DNA from 3 places in the Streptomyces sp. NPDC023157 genome. Region 2 is predicted to be linked to each of the others. Evidence: riboswitches for the same ligand, from Rfam matches in the RefSeq annotation. Region 2 holds a riboswitch; each other region holds the start of a gene.
The links. Region 2 has a riboswitch for cobalamin ahead of ACZ3ZE_RS05310 (ABC transporter substrate-binding protein). Riboswitches for the same ligand answer to the same signal wherever they lie in the genome.
Positions count from the first base shown of each region.

Region 1: another riboswitch for cobalamin. It lies ahead of ACZ3ZE_RS23855 (ribonucleoside-diphosphate reductase subunit alpha); the one in region 2 lies ahead of ACZ3ZE_RS05310 (ABC transporter substrate-binding protein).
Region 3: another riboswitch for cobalamin. It lies ahead of ACZ3ZE_RS00330 (cobalamin biosynthesis protein); the one in region 2 lies ahead of ACZ3ZE_RS05310 (ABC transporter substrate-binding protein).

Region 1 is NZ_JBVHIL010000006.1:458,364-461,624, forward strand. It holds gene mctP (monocarboxylate uptake permease MctP) at 1-661, shown strand, start outside; gene ACZ3ZE_RS23850 (GNAT family N-acetyltransferase) at 748-1,263, shown strand; cobalamin riboswitch at 1,322-1,447, shown strand; gene ACZ3ZE_RS23855 (ribonucleoside-diphosphate reductase subunit alpha) at 1,576-3,261, shown strand, end outside.
Region 2 is NZ_JBVHIL010000001.1:1,164,106-1,167,366, reverse strand. It holds gene ACZ3ZE_RS05320 (GlxA family transcriptional regulator) at 1-910, opposite strand, end outside; gene ACZ3ZE_RS05315 (HD domain-containing protein) at 983-1,621, shown strand; cobalamin riboswitch at 1,609-1,757, shown strand; gene ACZ3ZE_RS05310 (ABC transporter substrate-binding protein) at 1,796-2,773, shown strand; gene ACZ3ZE_RS05305 (FecCD family ABC transporter permease) at 2,770-3,261, shown strand, end outside.
Region 3 is NZ_JBVHIL010000001.1:58,506-61,766, reverse strand. It holds gene ACZ3ZE_RS00335 (cobyric acid synthase) at 1-447, opposite strand, end outside; gene ACZ3ZE_RS00330 (cobalamin biosynthesis protein) at 444-1,463, opposite strand; adenosylcobalamin (AdoCbl) riboswitch at 1,517-1,591, opposite strand; gene ACZ3ZE_RS00325 (hypothetical protein) at 1,774-1,995, opposite strand; gene ACZ3ZE_RS00320 (inorganic phosphate transporter) at 2,012-3,261, opposite strand, start outside.

The DNA.
Region 1 (3,261 bases), on a different contig from region 2:
GCAGCTCGCCATCCCGCAGCTCTTCGAGGACATGTTCCCCGCCTGGTTCGCGGGCGTCGCCTTCGCCGCCATCGGCATCGGCGCCCTGGTGCCGGCCGCGATCATGTCGATCGCAGCGGCCAACCTGTTCACGAGGAACATCTACAAGGACTTCCTCAAGCCGGACGCGACGCCCGAGCAGGAGACCAAGGTCTCCAAGCTGGTCTCGCTGCTGGTGAAGGTCGGCGCGCTGGTCTTCGTCCTCACCATGGACAAGACCGTCGCCATCAACTTCCAGCTGCTCGGCGGCATCTGGATCCTGCAGACCTTCCCCGCCCTCGTCGGCGGCCTGTTCACCCGCTGGTTCCACCGCTGGGCGCTGCTCGCCGGCTGGGCCGTCGGCATGGTCTACGGCACCGCCGCCGCGTACGGCGTGGCCAGCCCCACCCAGAAGCACTTCGGCGGCTCCTCGGCCGAGATCCCCGGCATCGGGGAGATCGGCTACATCGGCCTCACCGCCTTCGTGCTCAACCTGGTCGTCACCGTGGTCCTCACCGTCGTCCTGAAGGCGCTCAAGGCGCCCGACGGCGTCGACGAGACCTCGCCCGGGGACTACACGGCGGACGCCGGTGACGCGGGCGTCGCCACCGAACTGCCGAAGGTCGGCACCGCCGGGCACTGAGCCCCGCGGCCGTCCGCTCCGGCCCCTCCGCCCGCCTCCGGTTATCCGGAGGCGGGCGGAGCCGTGCCGGGGGCAGACTGCCGGGCATGGACTTCACGATCAGGGCGGTACGGCCCGAGGAGTACGCGGCCCTCGGCGAGATCACCGCGCGGGCCTATCTCGACGACGGGTTCCTCGCCTTCGGCGAGGACGACGCGTACCTGCACCTGCTGCGGGACGTGGCCCGGCGGGACGCCGAGGCCGAGGTGCTCGTGGCGGTCGACACCACGGACGCGGCCGGCACGGTCCTCGGCGGGGTGACCTTCACCGCCGGCGGCGAGGAGTGGGCGGACATCGCCCGGGAGGGCGAGGCCGAGTTCCGCATGCTGGCCGTCGCGCACGCGGCGCGCGGCCGGGGCGTCGGGGAGGCCCTGGTGCGGGCCTGCGTGGACCGGGCGCGGGCCGTCGAGGGGTGCGCGCGGATCGTGCTGTCCACCCAGCGGACGATGGCCACCGCCCACCGGATCTATGAGCGACTGGGCTTCGTCCGCTCCCCCGAGCGGGACTGGAAGCCCGTCCAGGGGCTCGACCTCACGCTCTTCACCTACGTTCTGGAGCTCTGAACTCCGCCCCGACCGACACAACATGTGGGGGGTGCCGTGAGCGGCGCCCCCCACATGTATGCTCGTCCTCGCTGTCGCCGCAGGGGAATCCGGTGGAAATCCGGAACTGTCCCGCAACGGTGTGTTTTGCGCGCTTTTCGCGCCCAGGGTGAGTCCGAAGACCTGCCGGCAGCGCGCCCGGTCCGTCCGTTCCGGGTGTCACAGACGTCCGGGCCTCGCGGAGTGGGCCGGTGGACGCGGCGCCGCCGTGCGTACGGCCGCCCGTTCCCGCCTCCCGTCCTGGCTCCGCGCCGAGCGAGGGAGAGCCCCCACGTGACCATCGCGCCCGCCGATCCGGCCGCAGCGATCGAGACCGACGGCCCCGGCACCGTGCTGCTGCGGGTCCTGACCGATCTCACCGCCGACCTCCCGGACACCGACCCCGGCAAGGTCGCCGCCGCCGCCCTGCGCGGCCGCAGCGCCGGCTCGGACGAGGCGGAGCTGCGCGAGCTGGCCACCGAGGCCGCCGCCGGACTCATCGCCGAGGACCCGGCGTACTCCCGGCTCGCCGCCCGGCTCCTCACGATCACCATCGCCGACGAGGCGGCCGGCCAGGGCGCGGTGTCCTTCTCGGCCTCCGTCGCCGTCGGCCACCGCGAGGGCCTGATCGCCGACCGCACGGCCGCGTTCGTCGCCGCGCACGCCGCGCGCCTCGACGCGCTGATCGACCCGGCCGGCGACGACCGCTTCGGCTACTTCGGCCTGCGCACCCTGTACTCCCGCTACCTGCTGCGGCACCCGATCACCCGCCAGGTCGTCGAGACCCCGCAGCACTTCATGCTGCGCGTGGCGAGCGGCCTCGCCGAGGACGAGTCGGCGCGTGCCGTGGACGAGGTGGCGGCGCTGTACGGGCTGATGAGCCGGCTCGACTACCTGCCCTCCTCCCCCACCCTGTTCAACTCCGGCACCCGCCACCCGCAGATGTCCTCCTGCTACCTGCTGGACTCCCCGCAGGACGAGCTGGACTCCATCTACGACCGCTACCACCAGGTCGCGCGCCTGTCGAAGCACGCGGGCGGCATCGGCCTGTCGTACTCGCGCATCCGCGCCCGCGGTTCGCTGATCCGCGGCACCAACGGGCACTCCAACGGCATCGTGCCGTTCCTGAAGACGCTGGACGCCTCCGTCGCCGCGGTGAACCAGGGCGGCCGCCGCAAGGGCGCCGCCGCGGTCTACCTGGAGACCTGGCACGCGGACATCGAGGAGTTCCTGGAGCTCCGCGACAACACCGGCGAGGACGCCCGCCGTACGCACAACCTGAACCTCGCGCACTGGATCCCGGACGAGTTCATGCGCCGGGTCAACGCCGACGCCGCGTGGTCGCTGTTCTCCCCCGCCGACGTGCCCGAGCTGGTCGACCTGTACGGCGACGAGTTCGACGCCGCGTACCGCAAGGCGGAGGCCGCGGGCCTGGCCAAGAAGACCATGCCGGCCCGTGACCTGTACGGCCGCATGATGCGCACCCTCGCGCAGACCGGCAACGGCTGGATGACCTTCAAGGACGCGTCCAACCGGACCGCCAACCAGACCGCCGAGCCCGGCTCCGTCGTCCACTCCTCGAACCTCTGCACCGAGATCATCGAGGTCACCGACGACGGCGAGACGGCCGTCTGCAACCTCGGCTCGGTGAACCTGGGCGCCTTCGTCCAGGAAGGAGCCGACGGCGGGCAGATCGACTGGGCGCGCCTGGACGAGACCGTGCGCACCGCCGTCACCTTCCTCGACCGGGTCGTCGACATCAACTTCTACCCGACCGAGCAGGCCGGCCGTTCCAACGCCCGCTGGCGCCCGGTGGGCCTGGGCGCGATGGGCCTCCAGGACGTCTTCTTCAAGCTGAAGCTGCCCTTCGACTCGGCCGAGGCCCGCGCGCTGTCCACCCGGATCGCCGAGCGGATCATGCTGGCCGCGTACGAGGCCTCCGCCGACCTCGCCGAGCGCAACGGCCCGCTGCCCGCCTGG
Region 2 (3,261 bases):
GGGCGAACGCCCGCCGCAGGCTCTCGTCGCTGCCGAGACCGCTGCGCGCCGCCGCGCCCGTCACACTCGCCCCGCCCTCCAGGAGCAGCCGGGCCGCCTCCACCCGCACCCGCTCCACGAACGCCGCCGGGGTCGCCCCCGTCTGCTCCCGGAACAGGCGCGCCAGATGCCGGACGCTCACCCCGGCCCGCCGCGCGAGCACCGGCGCGCTGTGGTCCGCCGCCGGATCCGCCGCCACCGCGTCGAGCAGCGGCCGCACCACCGGATGGCCCGTCGGGGGAGTGCGCGAGGCCGCGGAGAACTGCGACTGGCCGCCCGGCCGCTGGAGGAACACCACCAGGTCCCGCGCCACCGCACGGGCCGCAGCCGCCCCCCGGTCCTCCTCCAGGAGGGCCAGGCACAGGTCGATCCCGGCCGTCACCCCCGCCGACGACCACACCTCCCCGTCCCGTACGTGGATCGCGTCCGCGAGCACCTCCACCGCCGGATGGCGCCGGGCCAGCTCCGCCGCGTGCTCCCAGTGCGTCGTCGCCCGCCGCCCGTCCAGGAGCCCGGCCGCCGCCAGCGCGAACGCGCCCGTACAGACCGAGGCCACCCTCGCCGAGCGCGCCGCCAGCTCCGCCACCGGCGGGCCCGCCGCCACACAAAGGGTCACCTCCACCGCCCCCGGCACGATCAGCGTGCCCGCCGCCGCGACCTCCCGGGCCGAACCGTCCGCGCCGATCCGCAGCCCGCACGAGGTGCGCACGTCCCGCCCCTCGGGCGTACAGACCCGGACCCGGTAGGGCGCGCCGGCCGTGGCGAACACCTCCAGCGGCGCGGACACGTCGAGGAGGCGGACCCCGTCGAAGGCGAACACCCACACGTCGTGCGGCGCCTGGGCCGCCTGCCGCGGCCGCGTACTCGTCATGTGTCCGATTCTGTGGGATGCCTGTCCTCAGGGACATGGCCGGGGCGGTGCCGCCGGAGCGAGTCTTGAGCCATGAACCCGATGGAGCTGATCCCCGACACCGCCCTCGCCACCGCCGCCACCGAACTCGTCCGCGACACCGCCGGCGAGCTGATCTACCACCACTCCCGCCGCGTCCACCTCTTCGGCGCCCTCCAGGGCCGCGCCCGCGGCCTCGCGTACGACCCCGAACTCCTCTACGTCGGCGCGATGTTCCACGACCTCGGGCTCGGCGCGAAGCACCACGCCTCCGGCCGCCGCTTCGAGGTCGACGGCGCCGAGGAGGCCGCCGCGTTCCTGCGCTCCCACGGGGTCGGCGAGGACGCCGTCCGCCGGGTGTGGACCGCCGTCGCGCTCCACACCACCCCCGGAATCCCGGAGTTCATGGAGCCCGAGGTCGCCCTGGTGACCGCCGGCGTCGAGTACGACGTCCTCGGCATCGGCTACGACGACCCCACCCTCGTCACGCCCGACGAGCGGGCCGCGATCGTCGACGCCCACCCGCGCCCCGACTTCAAGAACCGCATCCTGGCCGCCTTCGCCGAAGGCGTCGCCCCCAAGCCGGAGACCACCTTCGGCAACGTCAAGGCCGACGTCCTGCGCCACTTCGTGCCCGGGTTCGAACCCGGCGACTTCGTGGCGACCATCCGCACCTCCGCCTGGCCCGCCTGACGGCGGGTGAGAGACTGTCGGGAAACGAGGGCGGCAGGACCCAGGAAGCCGGTGCGAATCCGGCACGGTCCCGCCACTGTGACCGGCCCCCGACCAGGGCCGGAAGCCAGGAACTGACCTGCCGCCTGCCAGCACCGACCGGGGACGCGGAGATCCCCGTCTGGAGGCCTCCCCATGTCCTGGCGCCGCCCGCTGCTGCCCGCCGCCGTCCTCATACCCCTGCTCGCCGCCTGCGCGGCCCCCGCGAGCACCCCCGCCGGCGGCAAGGCCGCGCCCGGCTTCCCGTACACCGTCACCAACTGCGGGGTCACGACCACCTATCAGGCGCCGCCGCGCCGGGCGGTGACCATGAACCAGCACGTCACCGAGGTCATGCTCGCCCTCGGCCTGCAGAAGTCCCTGGCCGGCACGGCCTACCTCGACGACGCCGTCCTCCCCGCGTACAAGAAGGCCTACGACAGCGTCCCGGTCCTCGCGAAGGAGTACCCCTCCAAGGAGGCGCTGCTCGCCGCCGACCCCGACTTCGTGTACGGCGGTTACGCCTCCGCCTTCGACGCCAAGGCCGGCCGGAGCCGCGACGACCTCAAGCGCTCCGGCATCGCCTCCCGCCTCAACACCGAGTACTGCCCCTCCGGCGCCACCGGCCTCGACGACGTCTACCGCGAGGTCGCCGAGGTGGGCCGCACCTTCGGCGTCCCCGACCGGGCCGAGGCCTGGACCCGCGAGGCGAAGGCCGGGGTCACCGCCGCCGAGCGGCGCCTGAAGGGCACCGCCCCCGTCTCCGTCTTCGTCTACGACAGCGGCGACAAGACCGCGTTCACCGCCGGCGGCAAGGGCATCGGCAACGAGCTGATCACCCGCGCCGGCGGCCGCAACGTCTTCGCCGACCTCGACAAGACCTTCGGCGACGCCACCTGGGAACAGGTCGTCGCCCGCAGGCCCGAGGTGATCGTCATCTACGCCTACGGTTCCACCACCGTCGAGCAGAAGAAGCGCCGCCTCCTCGACGACCCGGCCCTGCGCGAGGTACCGGCCGTCAAGAACCGCCGCTTCGCCGTGCTGCCGCTCTCCGACGCGGTCCTCGGCGTCCGCGCGCCCGCCGCCGTCGGGAAGCTGGCCGCCCAGCTGCACCCGGCGGCCGCGACCCGATGACCCGGCTCCGTCACGCCTCCGTCGTCGCCGGGCTGCTCGTGGCGCTCGCCGCGGCCGTCGTCGCCGCGCTCGCGCTCGGCTCCGTCCGCATCCCGCCCGGCCAGGTGCTCGACGCCCTGACCGGGCGGGCCGGGCCCTCCCCGTACCGGACGATCGTGCTCGACGTGCGGCTGCCCCGGGTGCTGCTCGGGGCGGTCGTCGGCGCCGGGCTCGCCGTCGTCGGCGCCGTGCTCCAGGCGCTGGTCCGCAACCGGCTCGCCGACCCGTTCCTGCTCGGCATCTCCTCCGGGGCCTCCGCCGGCGCGGTGCTCGTCCTGGTCCTGGGCGGCGGCGCCGGCCTCGTCGGGGGTGTCACCACCACCGTCGCCCTGCCCGCCGGGGCCTTCGCGGGCGCCCTGCTCGCCCTCGTCCTCGTCTACGCCCTGGCCCGGCGCGGCGGCACCATGACCGGCGCCCGGCTGGTCCTCGCCGGGGTGGCCGTCTCGTAC
Region 3 (3,261 bases), 1.1 Mb from region 2:
GATGTCCGTGCGCCGCAGGTTGATCTCGGCCGGGCTGCCCGCCCCCTCGCAGATCACGGCGTCATACGTGCCCCGCAGTTCCTCCAGGCACGCCAGCACCGGCTCGAAGAGCGTCCCCTGCCGTCCGCCGTGGTAGCCGCGGGCGCTCATCTCGCCGACCGGCTTCCCCATGAGCACGACCTGGCTGGAACGGTCGCCGCCGGGCTTCAGGAGCACCGGGTTCATCAGCGCGGTGGGCTCGACGCGGGCGGCCTGCGCCTGCATCGCCTGGGCGCGGCCGATCTCGGCGCCCTCCCGGGTCACGAAGGAGTTCAGGGACATGTTCTGCCCCTTGAACGGCGCGACCTTGACGCCCTGCCGGACCAGCCAGCGGCAGATGCCGGCCGTGACGACGCTCTTGCCCGCGTCGGACGTGGTCCCGGCGACGAGCAGCCCCCCACCCCTCATGCGTTCCTCCGCTTCAGCGCGCTCGCGATCATCCGGCCGCCGACACAGGCGGCCAGGGTCAGTCCGGTCACCCGGCGGGACAGGCGTACCGCCCGGTCGATGTCGGCGACCTCGACGGGCCGCCCCGCCCCGTTGAGGACCGGCCGGTGCTCGATCCGGCCGCCGTACGCGAGGGTCCCGCCGAGCCGTACGCCGAGGGCGCCCGCGAAGGAGGCCTCCACGGGGCCCGCGTTGGGGCTGGGGTGCTTCGCCGCGTCGGCGCGCCAGGCCCGGGCCGCGCCGCGCGGGTTCCCGCCGGCGACGGTGGCGAGGACGGCGGTGAGCCGGGCGCCCGGCCAGCCGGCGAGGTCGTCGAGCCGGGCCGAGGCCCAGCCGAAGCGGCGGTACTTCGGCGACTTGTGGCCGACCATCGCGTCCAGGGTATTGACCGCCCGGAAGCCGAGCAGGCCGGGCACGCCCGCGACGGCACCCCAGAACAGGGCGCCCACGACGGCGTCGGAGGTGTTCTCGGCGACCGATTCGACGACCGCGCGGGCCATCGCGGGACCGTCCAGGGAGTGCGGGTCGCGTCCGCACAGGTGCGGCAGGCGCTCCCGGGCGACCTCCAGGTCCCCGGCCGCGAGCGCCCCGCCGATCGCGCGGGCCTCGCGGCCCAGCGACGTACCGCCGACGACGGCCCACACGGAGGCGGCGGTCAGGGCGACGGTGGCGGCGCGGCTGCCCCGTACCGTACGGGCGGCCAGCGCGCCGAGCGCCACGGTGGAGCCGGCGCAGACGGCGGTGTGCAGGGCGCCCCAGCCGCGGTGGTCGCGCAGCAGGCGCTCCTCGACCGCGCCGGCCGCCCGGCCGAAGGCGGCGACGGGATGGCCTCGGCGGGGGTCGCCCGCGAGCAGGTCGACGGCGAGGCCGGCGGCCGCTCCGTAAGCGAAAGTGCGGGTGGCGCTGGTGGCGCTGCTGGCGCTGGTGGCGCCGGTGGAACCGATGGTGCCGGGAAAGCCGAGGCCGCGGCCGGGCATGGCGCTCTGTCCTCACTCAGGGTCCGCGCCCTGGATCGACGTGACCGGCGGCGAGAGTTCCTGACTCCCGGCCCCGGGGGGCCGGTCACAGTGGCGGGACCGCGCCGGATTCGCACCGGACTTCCTCTACTGGCGCCGTAATGGCCCCGGCAGTCCACCACGCTGCGCGAACAGCCGTCAACTCACCCTTGACCTGCGTCGGGTCACTGTGCGGAGCGCCACAGACACGACGGCCGGGCGGCCCGCACCCTGTGGTGCGGACCGCCCGGCCGTCGTGCTCGCCGCCTCGGACGACGCTCGGTGGAGCGCGTCAGATGACGATCAGGTAGATGCCGTACGCCACGGCCGCCGCGCACAGGGCGAAGCAGGCGTAGGCGCCGGTACGGGCCAGCGAGGCGGAGCCGCCGTTCGCGGCGGCCTCCTCCTGCTTGGAGAGGCCCATGACGCCGAGGGTGAAGAGGCCCACCAGGGCGACGGTCGCCACGAGGCTGACTCCGAAGACGGAGCCGAGGGCTGCCCAGTCGATCTTCATGCTTGGTTCCAGTTCCTTAGACCGCGGCGGCGGGGGCCGGGGGAGCGGCGGGGTCCGTGGGGCCCGGGGTGGGGATGGTGGCCTTCAGGTCCGTGTCCGTGACGGCGGCGACGGAGCCGGCCGGCGGCGGGGTGACGGCCGCGATGGCGGTGGTCACCACACCCGCGGGCTCGGCGGGGGCGTCGAGGTCGTCGGCCGTGACGTTGTTGTGGTCGACCGGCTTGCGACGGGACAGCGACCAGATGACACCGGAGCCGGCGACCAGCAGGACCGCGACGGCGGCGATGCCCCAGGGGCCCTGCTTGGTGAGGAACTCGGCGCCGGCGCCGACCACGGCCGCGGCGGGCAGGGTCAGACCCCAGGCGACGAACATCCGGGTGGCGGTCGACCAGCGGACGACTCCGCCCTTGCGGCCGAGGCCGGCGCCCATCACGGCACCCGAGCAGGACTGGGTGGTGGAGAGCGAGAAGCCCAGGTGGGAGGAGGCCAGGATGACCGTGGCGGCGCTGGTCTGGGCGGCGAAGCCCTGCTGCGGCTGGAGGTCGGTGAGGCCCTTGCCCATGGTGCGGATGATGCGCCAGCCGCCGAGGTAGGTGCCGGCCGCGATCGCGATGCCGGCGGCGACGATGACCCACATCGGGGGGTTGGAGCCGGGGGCGAGGACACCGCCGGTGACCAGGGCGAGGGTGATGATGCCCATCGTCTTCTGGGCGTCGTTGGTGCCGTGGGCGAGCGAGACGAGACCGGCGGAGGCGATCTGGCCGGCCCGGTAGCCCTTCGCGGTGGCCTTCGTCTCGGTCTTCGCGCCGATGCGGTACGTCAGGCGGGTGGCGACCATCGCGGCCAGACCGGCGACGATCGGGGCCGCGACGGCGGGGATGAGGACCTTGGTGACGATGGTCGGGCCGTTGACCGCGCCCCAGCCCGCCGACATCACGGCGGCGCCGATGAGGCCGCCGAACAGGGCGTGGGAGGAGCTGGACGGCAGACCGAGCAGCCAGGTCAGCAGGTTCCACAGGATGGCGCCGACGAGCGCCGCGAAGATCACTTCTGTACGAATGCCCTCTTCGTTGATGATCCCGCCGGAGATCGTCTTGGCGACCTCCACGGACAGGAACGCGCCGACGAGGTTCAGCACGGCGGACATGGCCACCGCCGTCTTGGGCTTGAGAGCACCGGTCGAGATGGTCGTCGCCATCGCGTTGGCGGTGTCGTGGAAACCGTTCGTGAAATCGAACACGAGAGCTGTCACGACCACAATCGCGA